Regions from separate parts of the uncultured Phascolarctobacterium sp. genome, predicted to be linked through region 4. Evidence: riboswitches for the same ligand, from Rfam matches in the RefSeq annotation. Region 4 holds a riboswitch; each other region holds the start of a gene.
What was found. Region 4 has a riboswitch for cobalamin ahead of Q4G98_RS00310 (MotA/TolQ/ExbB proton channel family protein). Riboswitches for the same ligand answer to the same signal wherever they lie in the genome.

Region 1 (4,316 bases), on a different contig from region 4:
GAAGGGGATTGCAGCGGTGCGGACAGAGGTTTTGACAAACAGGGAATATTTGGGGCTCACGATCCCTTTTATGCTTTCGACAATGACGCAGCCTTTGATGGGGGCTGTTAATACTGCTGTGATGGGACAGCTGCCTGATCCCAAGTATATAGCTGCTGTAGCCTTGGGGGCGATCCTTTTCAACAATATTTACTGGTTTTTTGGCTTTCTGCGGGTCAGTACTTCCGGTTATGCGGCTCAGGCTCTTGGTTCCGGGGTCAGGGAAGAAAGCCTGCTGGCTTTTCTGCGGCCGCTGTTTATTGCGGTGCTTGTCAGCTGCGGCTGCATTCTTTTGCAGAAACCGATCCTGTCCGCTTATTTGGCTTTGGTTGCACCTGCTGCCGATGTGGCGGCGCTGTGTACGGCTTATTATGATATTCTGATCTGGGGCGCACCGCTGGTGTTGTTTAATTATGTGTCGCTGGGCTGGCTGATGGGGCAGACGAGGGTGCGGGCTTCGGTGTTTATGCAGGTTTCCAGTAATGTTTTGAATATGGCTTTAAGTATGTGGTTTGTTTTCGGGCTGCATTTCCATATTGAGGGAGTTGCCTGGGCGACGCTTCTGAGCCAGCTATACGGCGCTGTTGTTGGCTGCTGGCTGATGTATGTTTATGGCGATTTTGACTATAGGCATTTTGATTATAAAAAAGTTATCGAGCCAGGGAGTTTGTTAAAGATGCTTTCGGTGAACGCTAATCTGATGATCCGCACAGCCTGCCTGCTGACGGCGAATAATATCATTGCTGCTGCCGGCGCGGCTTTGGGGACTGTGGTGCTGGCAGCCAATGCGGTACTGTTTCAGCTGAAGGACATCATGTCCTATCTGGTCGACGGCATGGCCAACGGCGCGGCGATTTTTTCAGGGCGGGCTCTGGGCCAGAAAAACAGGGATTTATTCTGGCAGACCTTGCGGATGACTTATAAATGGCTGTTCGTACTGGTTGTGGTGCTGATGGCAGGCTTTGGCGCCAGCGGTATGTTCTGGATCAGGTGTTTTACAGATATTTCCGAGGTAGCGGCATTAGCCGGGGCTTACAGATATTATGTGCTGCTTTATCCTCTGATAGCCGGTATTGGCCTGGCGCTTTACGGTATGTTTACCGGCGCTACCTATACAGCTCCGGTACGCAATATGATGATGGCTGCACTGGCTGTATTTTGGCCTGCGGAACGGCTGTTGGTGCCTTTATACGGCAATGATGGCTTATGGCTGTCATATCTTTTATTTGTTGGTACTCAATCTTTAATATTATTTTTATCATTGAAAAAACTTAGAAAAAAGATTTAAAAAGTTATTTAAAAGTGTTTACTAAGTATATACTTTGTGTTAATATTGTTATAAGTTAATAATTTTATCAAAGGTGCCGCAAGGTTAAATCAGGGAAGTCCGGTGTAAATCCGGCACGGTCACGCCACTGTAAGCGCATATTGCGTAAGTCAGATCGCAGCCTTTGGTATTGCCATATCCGCGGGTGACGGATCAGCAGTTAGTTCTTAAAAATTGTATAGATGGAGTAGTATAATTATTCCGCTGTGCAAAAATTTTATGATCTCCTGCATCCGTGGTTCATGGCTGCAGGAGATTTTTTTGTGAGGAGATGGGAAGCATTGAAAAACAAACAGATTTGGAGCAGGCTTGGACAGATCCTGCTGGTGCTTTTAGGGATCAGCTTTTTGACTTTTGCTTTGGTGATGCTGTCGCCCGGTGATCCGGTCCGGCAGATGATCGCCGGTAATGAGGACATTATGGTCAGTCAGGCGGAGATAGAAGCGCTGCGGCATGAGCTTGGTTTGGACAAACCGTTTATTTTCCAGTATCTGGATTGGCTGGGGCGTGCTGTGCAGGGGAACCTGGGCTTTTCCTATATGGTCAAAAAGCCTGTTGTTGAAGAACTGATGCATTGTTTGCCGGCGACGATCTATCTTGCTGTGGCTTCGCTGCTGTTTATGCTGGTAGTATCGCTGCCTCTGGGCATTTATTCGGCGGTTAAGCGTAACAGCTGCTTTGATTATTTTGTCAGAGGTCTTACTTTTTTCGGTGTTTCAGTTCCTAACTTTTGGATGGGCCTGATGCTGCTGTGGATTTTTGGCTTACAGCTGGGCTGGCTGCCGATAGTAGGCGGCAGGGTAAGCCTGGAGACGATCATTTTACCAGCGGTGACGCTGGGAATAGCAATGGCGGCTAAATATACGCGGCAGGTGCGGGCAACTGTTCTTGAGGAATTACATCAGGATTACGTTGTCGGTGCCAGAGCCAGAGGCATGAGTGAGAGCTATATCCTTTGGCAAGAGGTGCTGCCGAACGCGATGCTGCCGCTAATGACGCTGCTGGGGTTATCATTGGGTTCCCTTTTAGGCGGGGCGGCTGTTATCGAAATAGTTTTTCAGTGGCCGGGATTGGGCCGTTTGGCTGTCGAGGCTATCACATATCGTGATTTTCAGCTGGTGCAGGGCGTTGTGCTTTGGATAGCGCTGATGTATATGGTGATCAATCTGTTGGTAGATATTTCCTATAATTATTTTGATCCACGCTTAAGAAAGGCAGGCAAGTAATATGGAAAATCTTATCAATGGTTTAAAAATGAATAGGCAATTTGCTGTTTCCAGCCTGCTGGTGCTGGCGCTGTTTTTGATTGCCGTAGCTGCGCCGCTGTTTTCGCCTTATGATCCTGTGGAAGCGACGATGAAGAACGCTTATCTGTCTGTCCCCTTGTGCCGAGCATATCTTTGGTACTGACAAGCTGGGGCGCGATGTGTTCAGCCGTATTTTGTACGGCGCCCGTTATTCTTTGAGCGGAGTCTTGCTTTTGGTTGCGGTGATATTTTTTGTCGGTACTTCTTTAGGAATTATTTCCGGTTATTACGGCGGCAAGGTCGATGCGGTGATCATGCGTATTTCCGACATGATGATCTCTTTTCCGGGTATGATCCTGGCGATAGCTATTGCAGGGATACTGGGCGGCAGCCTGGTCAACGCGGTCATTGCGCTGACTGTTGTCAGCTGGACTAAATATGCCAGGCTGGCCCGCAGCATGGTGCTGAAGATCAAAAAACGTGACTTTGTGGAGGCGGCGATAGTAAATGGCGGTAAACCGGCGCACATCCTTTGGCAGCATATCGTGCCGAATATCCTGCCGCTGATGGTCATTACGGCTGCGGCTGATATTGGCGCTATGATGATGGAGCTGGCCGGGTTGTCGTTTTTGGGCTTTGGCTCGCAGCCGCCGGCGCCGGAATGGGGCCTGATGCTGAACGAGGGCCGGCAACAGCTGCAGACTGCGCCCTGGCTGATGATTTTCCCGGGTCTGGCTATTTTTGTCACTGTTGTGATTTTTAACCTTTGGGGCGACAGCCTGCGCGACGTGCTTGATCCGCGGCAGGAAGACTGATGATGGTGGTTAGGTAAAATTTTATTATATACAAACGAGTTTGAAAGGGAGATGTATTATGAACAAAAGTATTAAATTTACAGCAGCAGCCGCAATGATCGGACTGCTGGCACTGGCAGCTGCCGGCTGCGGCGGTGGTGATAAAAAAGCTGCCGCGGCGAAGGATACTTTGAAATTCGGCGTTACTAATTTTGCCGATAATCTGGAACCGACAGATAACTTTTTCAGTTGGGTCGTTATGCGTTATGGCCTGGGCGAATGTCTGGCCAAATTTGACGATAAAATGAACTCTACCCCGTGGATTGCGGAAAGCTGGAAAATCGGCGATGATAAGCTGACCTGGACTTTTAAGATCAATGATAAAGCTAAATTTTCCAATGGCAATAAGGTAACTGCCGAAGCGGTAAAAAGTTCGTTGGAACGTGTTTTTGCAAAATCCAATCGTGCAAAGACATTTTTTGAATACAGCGAGATCTCGGCCGACGGCCAGAACCTGATCATCAAAACCACTAAGCCGGTACCTTCGTTGCCGGGGATGCTGGCAGATCCGCTCTTTATAGTCATCGATACCAGTGTCAAAGATCGTGATTATGCTAAGCAGGGGCCTATTTGCACCGGTCCGTATGTGGTGAAGGAATACAGCAAGGCTAAAGCGGTAATGGAAGCTAACCCCAATTATTGGGATGGTGAAGTGCCATTTAAACATGTCGAGATCCCTACTATCGACGATCCTAATACCCGTGCTATGGCGCTGCAGTCCGGTGAGATCGATATGGCGATCAATATTGCCGCGGGTGATCTGTCGCTGTTTAACAAAAAAGACAAGTTCAATATTTCCGAGATCGCTTCCCTGCGTACAGTTTTGGCACAGATCAATATGAATGAAGG
Region 2 (4,316 bases), on a different contig from region 4:
CACATATGCCCTGACCTATAATCCCAACGAGAAAATTATGCTGTACGGCAGCCATTCGGAGAATTTCGACCTGGGCGCCGTTGCCGGCAGCACCTATGAAAATGCCGGCGAGATCCTGCCGCCTTCTAAAACCAAGCAAAGTGAGCTGGGCGTAAAATATTTGAACAAAGGATTTTTGACGACGCTGGCTTTGTTCGACATCAAGCAGGCCAATAATATCGCTGTCACTAATCCTGCCGGTGGCAAAGACTTCTTCCGTCAGGACGGCGAAGTCAAGCACCGCGGCATCGAGCTCAGCTTCAACGGCGCTATCGCTTCCAAATGGAACGTAATGGCCGGCATTGCCTATATGGATGCCAAATACGAAAAAACCGTCAAAGGCTCTAAAGATGGCGTACAGGAGTCCGGACAACCCAAATGGAGCGGTTCTGCGGCACTGGAATACAAGGCTGACGAAAACTTCAGCATTATCGGCCGGGCTTTGTATACTGGCAGCAGCCCTTTATATAACACTGACAGCAGCAGACATTTCTATGCGCCCTCTTATATGACTTTCGATCTGGGCGTGACCTATAAAACCAAAATCAACAGTATCCCCACCAAATTATCACTGATGTGCTATAACCTCGCTAACAAAGATTACTGGATGGTATCGCGCGGTGATCAGATCTATGCATCCACTCCCAGAACTATCTATATGTCTGCCGAGTTCGACATCTGAGCCTGCTGAAAGTTAAAAAGGCCCTTCTTTTTATACGTCTACAGAAAACTTTTGCTTGCGGGGGGGGGGCAAAGTGCTATAATACAAAACAAAAGTTAATTTTATTTATCTTTTCAAGGTATTTTATTTGCTAATTGAATATTCATAATCAGGTGCATTATTGCCTAACAGAGAAATCGGTTAAAAGCCGATGCGGTCCCGCCGCTGTAATGCCGAGCAAGCCTCAAAACGTCACTGGGAAACCGGGAAGACGAGGTAAGCGATGAAGCAGAGCCAGAAGAACTGCCTGATTACACTCCACTCCATCCTGCGAACGACAGGTCAGAGCGTCAAAAGTTATTTACGCTTTTCTGTCTTTATGTGCAGAAAAGCGTCTTTTTTTGTTCTTGATTGTTTTGACACGCGAAACTCGGACAGCTCAGTCAACACAATTACAGATAAAAAACTTAAAGGAAGTGTTTATTTGATGAATGTAAACAAAAAGTTTTTAGCAATGGCAGTATTATGTACTATTGCCAGCGTTGGCTTCGTGTTGCCTGCCAGCGCCGAAGAAACCATGACGCACGACCTCGACGAAGTGATCGTCGAAGCAGACAGGGACGCCCTGCCGGGCGGCTTGGTTCGTACTACGGCCAAGCTTGGTATCCTGGGCGACAAAAGCGTACTTGATATTCCATATTCGGAAATGAGCATGACTCAGAAAACATTAGCGTTATTTGATGATCCCAGCCAACCGCTTGCCAATGTCCTGCAGAACAATCCTTCGATACGTTCCAGCACCAGTTCACCAATGTATACCGACTTCAGTATGCGCGGTATCAATATGAACGGCAACCACATGATGCTGAACGGTATCCCCAGCTTATTTTATCAATTCACAACCCCGCCTTCGCATATCATCGACAGGATCGATATTACCTCCGGCCCCAACGCCGGTGTCAACGGCGTCAGCATGTCTAACAACGGTACCAACAGCGGCGCTACGCCTGCTCCTGGTACGATCAATATCGTTACCAAAAAAGCAACCGCCAAACCGATCACCAGCTACACGCAGACCTTTTCCGGCAGAGGTAATGCCGGCGAGTATATCGACATCGGCAGACGCTTCGGCAAAAACGGTGAATGGGGTCTGCGGGTCAACGCTGAATATATGGACGGCGGCCTTTCTTTGCCGGGTGCTGAAAAAAATGAAAAAAACCTGTTTTTCAATCTGGACCACAAAGGAGAAAAAAGCACGACCAACCTGTTTGCCGGCTATTTTGACCTGCGGGTCAACGGTGGCCAGCGCTGGTTTCAATTCAAACCAACCACTGCCTACAAAGGCGATTCCCTACCGGGAGCACCGGATTCAAAAAAGAACTATGATTTCAGCGGCACCACTAAATATGTTCACGGTTATCTAATGACCCTCAACCATGAACAAAAAATGAATGAGGACTGGTCCTGGTTTGCCAATTTCGGTCAATCCAGAAGAAGCGGCAATAAAGATAATCAGGGTTCCGCTTTAAAATTTGATGAAAACGGCAATTTTACAGGTAATCAATTCAATCAGCAAAATGAATCGGGGAAAAACGTCTACGCGCAGATCGGTATTGCCGGCAAAGTAATGACCGGTGCCGTAAAACACAATTTAGCACTCGCAGTCGACCGTTCCTGGGCCAAATACTGGAACAACAGCAAATCATACGACCCTAACGGAGGGACGATTCTTGGCAATTTATACGACGGTATTATCTTTCCTGATAACTATCAACTGGAAAATTTTGGCTCTGCCAAACCACAGTGGGAAGAAACCAACGTCGGTATCACTATTGCCGATACTCTGGAATATGGCAAAGCGTCACTCCTGCTGGCCGCTTCCCGTAAGCATGAAAACTTTGAAAACCTGACCGGAGGAAAATCTTTTACCAATAATAATACCTTGCCTACTTACGGCATCACTTATAAACCGGTTGATAATCTTGCTTTCTACGCCGGACATACCGAAAGCTTTTCCAGAGGTGCTGTTGTCAAAAACGACGATAAATACACCAATAAAAATGCTACGCTTGATCCTGTAAAAAGCAAGCAAACTGAAATCGGCATCAAATATGCAAATGCCGGCATCCTTACTACCTTCAGCTATTTTGATATTGACGAAGCCAACAGATATGATATCGATGCGCCAGGCAATAAGCTGACTACAGTGGACGACGGTAAAAACAGATACAAAGGCCTGGAATTGACTGTAAATGGTAAGCTGGCCAGCAAATGGACTGCTACAGGCGGCTTAATGTACCTTAACGCCAAGCGTGAAAACACTAAAGAAGGCTTAAAAGACGGTATGTTTGTAACCGGCGCCGCTAAATGGAGCGGAGTTCTGGGCTTAGAATATACACCTGATAAAAATTGGGGCATTGTCGGCCGCGCTGTTTGGAATGATAAGGCTTTCATTGAAGATACCGGCAGTAAGGGGAAATACGAAATCCCCTCTTATGTGACCTTCGACCTGGGAGTACACTACAAAACAAAAATCAATACTGTTCCAGTAAAGTTCAGTGCTATGTGCTATAACCTCACTGATAAAGACTACTGGATGGGCCGAGGCGGTTCATCCACCTTTGGTTTATCAATGCCCAGAACCTTTATGTTCTCCGCTCAGTTCGACCTGTAATTTTACTTTCCCAAGGAGATCATACGATCTCCTTGAGTTCGTTTTAGGAGCAATAACGCTATGTTAATCAAAAAAATCCTGTTCCTGCCGCTGATTTTCTGCCTGCTGCTATGCGCAGGCTGCAACAATGATCCGACGGACGCAGACTCTGACAGGCATACAGTTATCACCGACAGTATCGGCAGGCAGGTGAGTCTGCCCCAGACGGTTACCAAAGTCGCTGTCGCCAACCGCTACAATATGGAGATCATCAAATCCCTCGGCGTTTTAGACAGAGTAGTCGGCGTAGATTATGGCATCTACCAGGATCAGGCGGCCTACGGCGAATTTTTCAGTAAAGAACAAGTCATCGGCAAAAGCCAGAACGACCTGAATTATGAAAAAATCATTGAACTGCAGCCGCAGCTGCTGATCCTCACCGGCAACGGCGCCTGGCAGGATGCCGCTAAAAAGTTGGAACCCTTCGGCATCAGAGTCATCGTCATGGATGCTTATTACACCTCAGCGTTTGAGCATACTTATACCTTGGCCGGACAGATCTTTCAGCAGGAAGCGAAGGCAGCTGCCTTTATCAGTTATTTTCAGGATAAACTGCAGTATATCAGAACAGCTTTAAAAAATGTTCCTAAAAAAACTGTTTACTACGAATACCGTAACAGGGGTACCACTACTATTCCCGGTGATTATTTTTTTGAGATGCTGGAATATGCCCATGCCGATAATATCTTTCGTGATGCAAAAAGCACGGAGATCAATATCGAGGCCGTCGTACAGCAAAATCCAGACGCTATCGTCAAAGTCGGCGCTGCCGGTGTCGATCCCAAATATATCCCGCCTACAGCGGCTGATTTCCTGCAGCGGCATCAGGAACTCGTTGAGCGCCCCGGCTGGACAGCTATCAAAGCCGTACAAAATGATAAAATCTTACTTCTCTCTCAATAC
Region 3 (4,316 bases), on a different contig from region 4:
CCAGGCTTTGTCGATCGCCAGCGTGGCTTCATGCTTCACAGCGCCAGTCGCAAATTTGCCGGAGGTGCCGATCTGCGCGTAGTAGGCTTTTTGCGGCGTCGCCGACGACTGGTAATTCAGGTCATAGTTGCCGGCGTCGTCTTTGATAGTGAAAGCGCTGTTTTGACCCATGACGTTTTTATTCAGCTTATTGTTGTTCAGGCCGCCGTTAAAGAAGAGCTTCCAGTCATCATTCAGCTTTTGTTCGTGGTTCAAAACCATGAAGTAGCCGTAAGCGCCTTTTTCCATACCGTCAAAGGCGTAATTTTTGCTGCCGTTGATAGTGCTGGGGAAATTTTTGACGTTAGGGCCGATCTTGAACCAGCGCATACCGTTTTTAATATCAATATCCCTGTACCCGGCCAAAAAGTTGGTAGTGCTTCTGTCATCGCGGTGGTCAAGGTTCATATAGATGCCTTTGGCTTTGATGTCGGTTTTATCAACAGAGGTTTCGCCGTTCAAAAGCTCGGTGTTGATCCGCAGTCCCCAGGCTTTGTCTTTGCCGAAGCGGCTGCCAAGATCCAGGTATTCGCCGAAGGAACCTTTGCCGGAAAAAGTTTGTTTGTAGCGGAACAGCGGCTGCTCGCCTGCTTTTTTGGAGATCAGGTTGATAATGCCGCCAGCAGTCGAGGATTCGTACTGGACGCCGCTGCCGCTGATACCGGTATTGGGGCCGGCGGTGACGTCGACCCTTTCAAAGGCCGCCATCGGCACGTTGAACTGCGTCAGCATCCCATGGACGCCATTGACGTACATACTGGTGCCGTTGGCCCGGAAGCCGCGGATAGTAAAATCGTTGTGCAAAACGCTGCCGGCCTGCCTGATAGCGGGGACGCCGACTAAAATATTATCTAAGGGCTGCGTCGGCCCGCCAAAAAGATCTAAAGTTTTGGCTGAGATATTTGTCTGGCTGAAAGGAACTTCCATAATACTTTTATCGCCTAAAATACCGATGCTGCCTTTGGTTTTGACAAAGCCGCCGGGCAGGGCATCTCTGTCGGCTTCGACGATGACTTCGTCCAGATCGTGCGTCAGTGTTTCTTCCGCACCGGCCGGCAGTACAAAGCCGACACTGGCAATGGCGCACAGCACGGCCATTGTCAAAAATTTTTGCTTCCCATTCATCTTGTTCAACACTTCCTTTTAGTTTTTTATCTGTAATTGTGTTGACCGAGCTGTCCGAGTTTCGCGTGTCAAAACAATCAAGAGCAAAAAAAGACGCTTTTCTGCGCCTAAAGGCAGAAAAGCGTAAAACGACTTACAACTCTCTGGCCTGTCGTTCGCAGGATGGAGCAGACTATGATCAGGCAGTTCTTCTGGCTCTGCGTCATCGCTTGCCTCGCCTTCCCGGTTTCCCAGTGGCATCGTGAGGTTTGCTCGGCATTACAGCGGCGGGACCGCATCGGTATTGCACCGATTTCTCTGTTAGGCAATAATGCACCTGATCACTTATATTAGATTAAATAGAAATTTATAAGCTGTTGAAAATTTAAATTACGTGATGTATTATAGCATTCGTCACATTCCTTAGCAAGTAAAAGTTTTTAATAAGAATGTTATAACAACTTTAAAGCAATATATATAAGCATAAAAGAAATTAAAGCTGGCGCTGGTTTTGCTGCTGCTGCTTGCTTAGTGCATAACAGCATGGTTTTTTAAGAAACGTAGAGCATATATCCTATTGGGAATAAATACTTGCCTGTCTGATGAAAATATTAAACTTTCGCTTTGTATTATAGCATTTTGCCCCCCCCCCGCAAGCAAAAGTTTTCTGTAGACGCATAATTTGAAAAATTAACAGTTAAAGGGCAAAAAAATACAGCGTCCGGGTTGACCGGACACTGTGGTAAAATTGTTAGGTGATATATTTGTCAAACGAGTTTGCCGCCGCGCATTTGCAGCTGACGGTCACACATATAACGGATCACATCGTGATCGTGGGAGATAAAAAGAAAGGCCATCTGCTGCTGTTGTCGGATACTTTTTAACAAATGCAGGATCTGCGCCTGCACGGAAATATCCAGCATCGAGGTCGGCTCGTCTAAAATCAGCAGCTGCGGTTTGAGCAAAAGTGCCCGGGCGATGCTCAGGCGCTGTACTTCGCCGCCGCTGACCTGATGCGGATAACGGTCCAGCAGTGCTGGTGACAGCTTGACTGTTGACAGGGCAGATTCAATGATCTCGCTGTTGTCAGGCAGCCCGAAGATCTGCAGTGGTTCACGCAGGCTGGCGCCTAACTTCAGCAGCGGGTCAAAAAAGCTTTCTGGCCGCTGCGAGATAAACTGTACCTGCTGGCGAAAGGGTTTCAGCTGTGCCTGTGACAGCGTGGTCAGGTCCTGCGACCGGAAGATGATCCGCCCGCTGTCTGCCGGCAGCAGCCGCAGCAGGATTCGTGCCAGCGTGCTTTTGCCGCAGCCGCTGGGGCCCATCAGTCCCAGCGCTTCGCCGGACTGGATCGTAAGGCTGCAGTTTCGCAAAACGTCGTAGTGCTTGCCGCTGCTGCGGTCCCAATATTTTTTGGAAATGTCTACAGCTTCAAGCATAGAGGAAGCACCTCACTTTCGCAGTGCCGCTGTCATAGACCGGCGGCACTGCCTGCAGGCAGCGTTCATGGCAGCTGGCGCAGCGCGGCGCAAACCGGCAGCCGGGCAGTTCCTCCTGCGGTAACGGCGGCAGTCCCGGCAAGGGCTGAAAGCCGTTTTCCGGCAGGGCGGCCAGAAAGGCCTGCGTATAGGGATGCCGCGGGTCTGTGAGGACCTGAGGGCCGTATTCGACGATCTGTCCGGCATACATCACGGCGATGTTGGCACAGATAGAGCGTGCCAGCTGCAGGTCGTGGGTGATGATGAGCATACCCAGCTGCTGGCCGGTTTTTATTTTCTGCAGATTTTCATAAACAACGCCGCAGGCTGTTTCGTCCAGTCCTTTGGTCGGTTCATCGGCCAAAAGCCAGTTGGGAGAGCAGCAAATGCTCATGGCACACAGTACGCGTTGCAGCATACCTCCCGAAAGTTCGTGCGGATAGGCGGCAAGCACGCGTGCGGCGTCAGGTAGTCCGAAGAAGTCCAGCAGCTGTTGTTTGCGCTGATCGGTTTTATCCCTGATCCCGGCGGTCTGCAGAATGTCGTCAAACTGTCTGCCGATACGGCGCAGCGGGTTGAGAGAGTCGCCGGGATTTTGAGGTATGAGGGCGATTTGCTGACCGTAAAAACCGGGCAGGGCAGTGTTGTCTGCCAGAATATCCGTGCCGCGGTAAAAGATGCTGCCGCTGCGGGTGACATAATCAGGCAGGATGCCTAAGACTGCCTGCCCCAAAATCGCCGATGATCCCGGTGATCTGGCCGTGGCGGAAACAGATGTCGACGCCGTCGACGGCCCTAACCAGGCCGCCGGGAACGGGAAAGTGCACGTACAGCTGCTGCAGCGTCAGGTCAAGCGTGGCTGTGGAGTTTAAAGTTACCATTTGCGCACCTCGCTAAAGCGTACATCCAGCCTGTCACGCAGAAATTCGCCCAGATTGTTGATGGCATAGATCAGGAAAAAGATGCAGGCGCCGGGAATCAAAATCAGATGCGGCGAACTGCGGTAATATAAAACGGCGTCGCTGACCATCACGCTCCAGTCAGGCGTCGGCGGCTGTACGCCCAGGCCGAGAAAGCTGAGTCCGGCGATAGAGAGGATGCCGCGGCCTACCCTGATCGTGAAGAGGATCAGCAGCTTGTTGACGATATTGGGAATGATGTGGCGCAGCAGCAGCCGTCGGTCGCCGCAGCCCAGACAACGCAGCCCTTCGATGAAAGGCTCTTCTTTAAGCTGCATCACTTCGGCGCGCACGATGCGGGAAAAACCGGCCCAGGAGGTGATGACCAGCGCCAGCACCAGACTTTTGATGCTGGGACCGAAAATGCCGGCGATAGCGATCATAAAGCAGCTGCCGGGGATACCCTGAAAAATATTGCTCAGGATCGTGAAGAAAAGATCCAGCTTGCCGCCGTAAAAACCACAGCAAAGACCGATCACAAGTCCGACGCCAAGCGAAAGGACCGCAGAGGCCAGTGACAGCAGGATCGAGGCCCGGCCGCCGTAAAGGATGCGGCTGAACATATCGCGCCCCAGTGCGTCCGTACCAAAAAAATGCTGCCAGGAGGGCGGCTGCAGCCGGCTTGCCATATCCGGCTCAAAGGGATTGTGAGTTACCAGGAGCGGGGCCAGCAGGCTGGTGCCGATGATGAGCAGCAGGAGGCCGGCGGCGCAGTAAAATTGCAGGTTTGATTTTT
Region 4 (4,316 bases):
ATCTGTTGCTAAGCCAAACCTTTGAACACCTGCACCCTTTAATCTATCCAGCAAAGTTATTACCTTACCATAATCCGCGTCTTTATCCGCACGAATAACGATCGAAAACCGGGGATTATTTTTCTGTTCCATTTTTGCCTGCATCGTTAAACTGGCAATATCAGTCTGTTTATCTCCAAGCCAGATACTGCCGTCTTTTTTTACAGAAACCGCAAACGTAGTCTGAGTATCAACTGCTGAATATTCGGCTTTAGGCAGCTTTATAGGAATTGTTTTTAAATCAACCATATACATCGTGCTGAGCATAAAAAACACCAGTAAAAAGAACATTATATCGATCATAGGTATGATCATTAATTCAGGTTGTTTAAGGCTTCTGCTATCACGCAGCTTCATTAGAGTTCACCTCTGCTTTCAGCCTCCAGCAAAGCCGAAAAGCACTGTTCCATATTTGTAATGGAAGTATCCAAACGCTGGGCGAAATAAGAATGCGCACATAATGCTAAAATAGCCACACATAAACCGGTAGCAGTCGCAATCAAAGCCTCACCAATACCACCGGTAATTGCCATCGGCTGTCCTTCCTGCAAATTGAAAATGCTGAAAGAACCAATCATACCAATAATTGTTCCCAATAATCCAAGCAACGGAGACATTGTAACAATAACACCCAAATAATGCAGTCGATTACGAAGCTTAGCGATCACAAGGCCAGCCTGGGATTCCATATAAGCAGAATGCCTTGCGCAATCTCCAGACATAGCCATAGTTTCCCGAACTATGCGCGCGCACTCACCTGCAGACTCTGACGCAAGCTGTAGAGCTCCTGCTACATCGCCTTGACCAAGTAAAGTACAAAATTCCTGAGTAAATAACGAACCAGAATCAGCAGTTTTATAATATAAATACCGCTCTATAGCTATAGTAACCACTATTATTGAACACAATAACAGTGGCCACATTACCAAACCGCCTTTATGAAAATACTCAATTGCTTCCTTGATTGCTTCCATCAAAATTGCCTCCTAAAATTTTTATATTAATATTAATAATACCAAATTTAATCAAGTTTGCCAATGCTAACCCGGCAAACAAATTCAAATTTAAAGATTTATTCTGATTTTATTTCCAAAAAATAATAACCTTTCCATGCAAGACAGAAAGGTTAGGCCTACTTTGTACTACCTGTTCCTGTCACTCGCTGGATTACAGTAGAAAAATCCAGGCAGTTCTTCTGACTCTGCTTCATCGCTCCCCTCGCCTTCCCAGTTTCCCAGTGGCACTAAGTGAGGTTTGCTCAACATTACAGCGGCGTGACCGTATTGGCTTCTAACCAATTTTTCTATTAAGTATTCACACCTGGATTTCCGCTTATTAAGTTTTGTTACTGATTGGAATTATATCACGTTAGATTAACATTTGCAATAAAAACCACTATATTTCAAAATAAAATACTCTAAAACCATCCTGCTATTCTTCTTTTTTCATTTGCAGCAAATGGCAGGCATAGGCAAAAAATATACTAAAATATACCAGCATGATAACTAGCCAATACCACTCGACCGGCATTTTGTTTGCAGCTGCTCTTAAAGCACTGCTGGCTGGCGTCAATGGTAAAATACTTAAAAATCCCTTCAATACTGCTGGAAACCCGTCCGCTTTAAAAAATGTGCCGCATAAAAAAGACATCGGCACCAAAACATAAGTACTGAAACTGCTCATCTCTTCATGGCTATTAATCGTCATAGCTGCCACTACTGCCAAAGATGCAAAAACAAAACAGTTAAGAATGAGTACCGGAATGAACCAGCCTCCCAAATATAAGTGTACGCCCAATAATTCGGCCATAACAACTATAACTGCTGAAGAAATCAATCCACGCACTGTTCCGGATAAGACTTTGCCAAAAACAAATGCAGCTCCTGAAATCGGAGAAATCAGATATGTTTCCAAAGTATGATGATAAATACGCGACATATTCAGCGGAGCTGCGATCGTATTAAAAGAAACATTCATAGAATTAAGAGCGATCATACCTGGAATAAGAAAGCTCAAATAACTGCCGCCATCTACAGACACATTTCTTCCCAAGCCTATTCCAAAAGCAAAAATATACAAAAAAGGCGTAATCATCCGTGAGCATAAAAATTTAAAAAATATCTTTTTGAATACTACCCAATCGCGCCAGAAAACGGTATAGACGTCATAAAAAAAATTACTGGTCATTTACTCGCCTCCCCGTTAATTCAATAAACACATCTTCTAAATTTGCTTCACGCACTATTGCATTCGTCTTCAGCACTGTTACATAAGCTGCAGCCTGTTCTCGGTCGTCAAAAAATTTATTAGTCATACCATCTGCTTCCATATGTTCAACAACGATCCTGCCAACTTTTTCCTTCAGCTTCTCCGGCTTGTCAATAGCTACAAGACGTCCTTTATTCATAATAGCCACACGTTTGCATAACTGGTCAGCTTCTTCGATATAGTGAGTAGTCAAAAGCACGGTCATACCATCTTCGTTCATTTTCCGAATCAAATCCCACATCTTACGCCGCACTTGCGGATCCAAACCAACAGTAGGTTCATCTAAAAATAAAATTTTAGGTTGATGTAAAAGTGCCATGCCAATCATCAAACGCCGCTTCATTCCGCCCGAATATCTTCTGGATTTATCGTCAGCTCTGTCTTTCAGTTCTACAAATTCTAAAATTTCATCTATCCGCCGCTCCATCACAGCTTTATTTTTCAAATGATGCAGTCTGGCCTGTAAAATCAGATTTTCCCGGCCTGTAAGATCCTGATCCAAACTCATATGCTGCGGCACAACGCCGATGAGTTCTTGAATTTTCTCCGTATCTTTTTCAATATCATAGCCGCATATCTTCACAGTTCCTGAATTTTTCCTGGAAAGCAACGTTAATATCCTGACAGTAGTAGTCTTTCCGGCTCCATTCGGACCTAAAAGGCCAAATATCTCACCGCTTTTGATTTCCATGTCGATGCCTGCTACCGCAATCCGGTCACCAAAACGTTTAGTTAAATTTTCTATGTTAATCATCAAATCACCTATTTGTCATCAGTCTGTTTTTGAGCATTATATAGATTATAATACAGACCGCCTCTTAACATCAAGGCCGAATGTGTTCCAATCTCCGCAACTTCACCATTATTCAAGACTATTATTTTATCAGCATTTTTTATTGTTGACATACGATGAGCAATAATAAGTGTAGTTCTATTCTCGGCCAATCTATCCAATGACTCCTGAATCAACTTTTCCGTGTGATTGTCTAAAGAAGAAGTTGCTTCGTCTAAAATTACGATGGGAGGATTCTTCAAAAATACTCGAGCAATAGCAAGGCGCTGTTTTTGCCCACCTGAAAGTTTTACTCCTCGTTCACCAATTTCAGTATCATACTTATCTGGAAGTTCCTCAATAAATCTATCAGCAGCGGCCAGTCTGGCAGCCATCTCTACTTCGCTTTGCGCTGCTTCTGGTTTTGCATATGCAATATTATGAATTACAGAATCTGAAAACAAAAAAACATCCTGCTGTACTATCCCTATATTACGGCGTAATTCCTGCTGTTTGTAGCGGCGTATATCAATCCCGTCAATCAAAATATGACCGCTGAGAGGCTCATAAAACCTTAGCAAGAGGCTTGCTATCGTTGTCTTTCCTGCACCTGTTTCACCAACAAATGCCACAGTCTGGCCTGGTGCTATTTTTAAATTGAAGCCTTTAATTACTTTTTTCTGATCAGAATAACCAAAGACCAAATTATCAAATTCTATCTCACCCTGTATTGCTTCACAAACAACAGTATTTTCCTGATCAACAATCTCCGGCTGCATTTCCATAATTTCGTAAAATCGTTGGAACCCGGCCATTCCCCGCTGATACATTTCTGTAAAGACTGTCAGGCGTAAAAGCGGTTTCATAAATAAATTGACATACAACAAAAATGCGACAAAATCGCTTAACGACAGTTTATCTTTAGCTATCAACAGTCCACCGCAGGCCAGAATGAGCAGATTTGTAACATTAGTAAAAAAATTTACGCTCCCTGAAAAATATGCCAGTATTTTATAAGACCTGCGCCGTGTTTCCAAAAAATCCAGACTTTTTTCCATAAACCGTTCCAACTCATATTCCTCTTGAGCAAATGCCTTGACTAAACGTATTCCGCCTAAACTTTCTTCGGCTCTGGCCGTTATTTCACCGCTTTTTATCCTATTCTCTCTAAAAGCAGCCTTCATTTTTTTATTTACATACACAGTATGCAGCGTTTTCGTAATCAATAAAACAGCGA

Region 1: another riboswitch for cobalamin. It lies ahead of nikB (nickel ABC transporter permease); the one in region 4 lies ahead of Q4G98_RS00310 (MotA/TolQ/ExbB proton channel family protein).
Region 2: another riboswitch for cobalamin. It lies ahead of Q4G98_RS09730 (TonB-dependent siderophore receptor); the one in region 4 lies ahead of Q4G98_RS00310 (MotA/TolQ/ExbB proton channel family protein).
Region 3: another riboswitch for cobalamin. It lies ahead of Q4G98_RS09725 (TonB-dependent siderophore receptor); the one in region 4 lies ahead of Q4G98_RS00310 (MotA/TolQ/ExbB proton channel family protein).

What each region holds. Positions count from the first base shown of each region.
Region 1 covers NZ_CATWDQ010000002.1:215,262-219,577, forward strand. The annotation lists gene Q4G98_RS02630 (MATE family efflux transporter) at 17-1,327, shown strand; cobalamin riboswitch at 1,382-1,507, shown strand; gene nikB (nickel ABC transporter permease) at 1,648-2,592, shown strand; partial or broken gene nikC (nickel transporter permease) at 2,594-3,428, shown strand; gene Q4G98_RS02650 (ABC transporter substrate-binding protein) at 3,523-4,316, shown strand, end outside.
Region 2 covers NZ_CATWDQ010000014.1:10,473-14,788, forward strand. The annotation lists gene Q4G98_RS09725 (TonB-dependent siderophore receptor) at 1-721, shown strand, start outside; cobalamin riboswitch at 855-1,026, shown strand; gene Q4G98_RS09730 (TonB-dependent siderophore receptor) at 1,188-3,374, shown strand; gene Q4G98_RS09735 (ABC transporter substrate-binding protein) at 3,435-4,316, shown strand, end outside.
Region 3 covers NZ_CATWDQ010000014.1:5,873-10,188, reverse strand. The annotation lists gene Q4G98_RS09725 (TonB-dependent siderophore receptor) at 1-1,164, opposite strand, end outside; cobalamin riboswitch at 1,328-1,499, opposite strand; gene Q4G98_RS09720 (ABC transporter ATP-binding protein) at 1,911-2,582, opposite strand; gene Q4G98_RS09715 (ABC transporter ATP-binding protein) at 2,575-3,354, opposite strand; gene Q4G98_RS09710 (hypothetical protein) at 3,332-3,493, shown strand; gene Q4G98_RS09705 (ABC transporter permease) at 3,496-4,316, opposite strand, start outside.
Region 4 covers NZ_CATWDQ010000001.1:83,321-87,636, reverse strand. The annotation lists gene Q4G98_RS00315 (biopolymer transporter ExbD) at 1-396, opposite strand, end outside; gene Q4G98_RS00310 (MotA/TolQ/ExbB proton channel family protein) at 396-1,013, opposite strand; cobalamin riboswitch at 1,207-1,378, opposite strand; gene Q4G98_RS00305 (ABC transporter permease) at 1,471-2,226, opposite strand; gene Q4G98_RS00300 (ABC transporter ATP-binding protein) at 2,216-3,061, opposite strand; gene Q4G98_RS00295 (ABC transporter ATP-binding protein) at 3,070-4,316, opposite strand, start outside.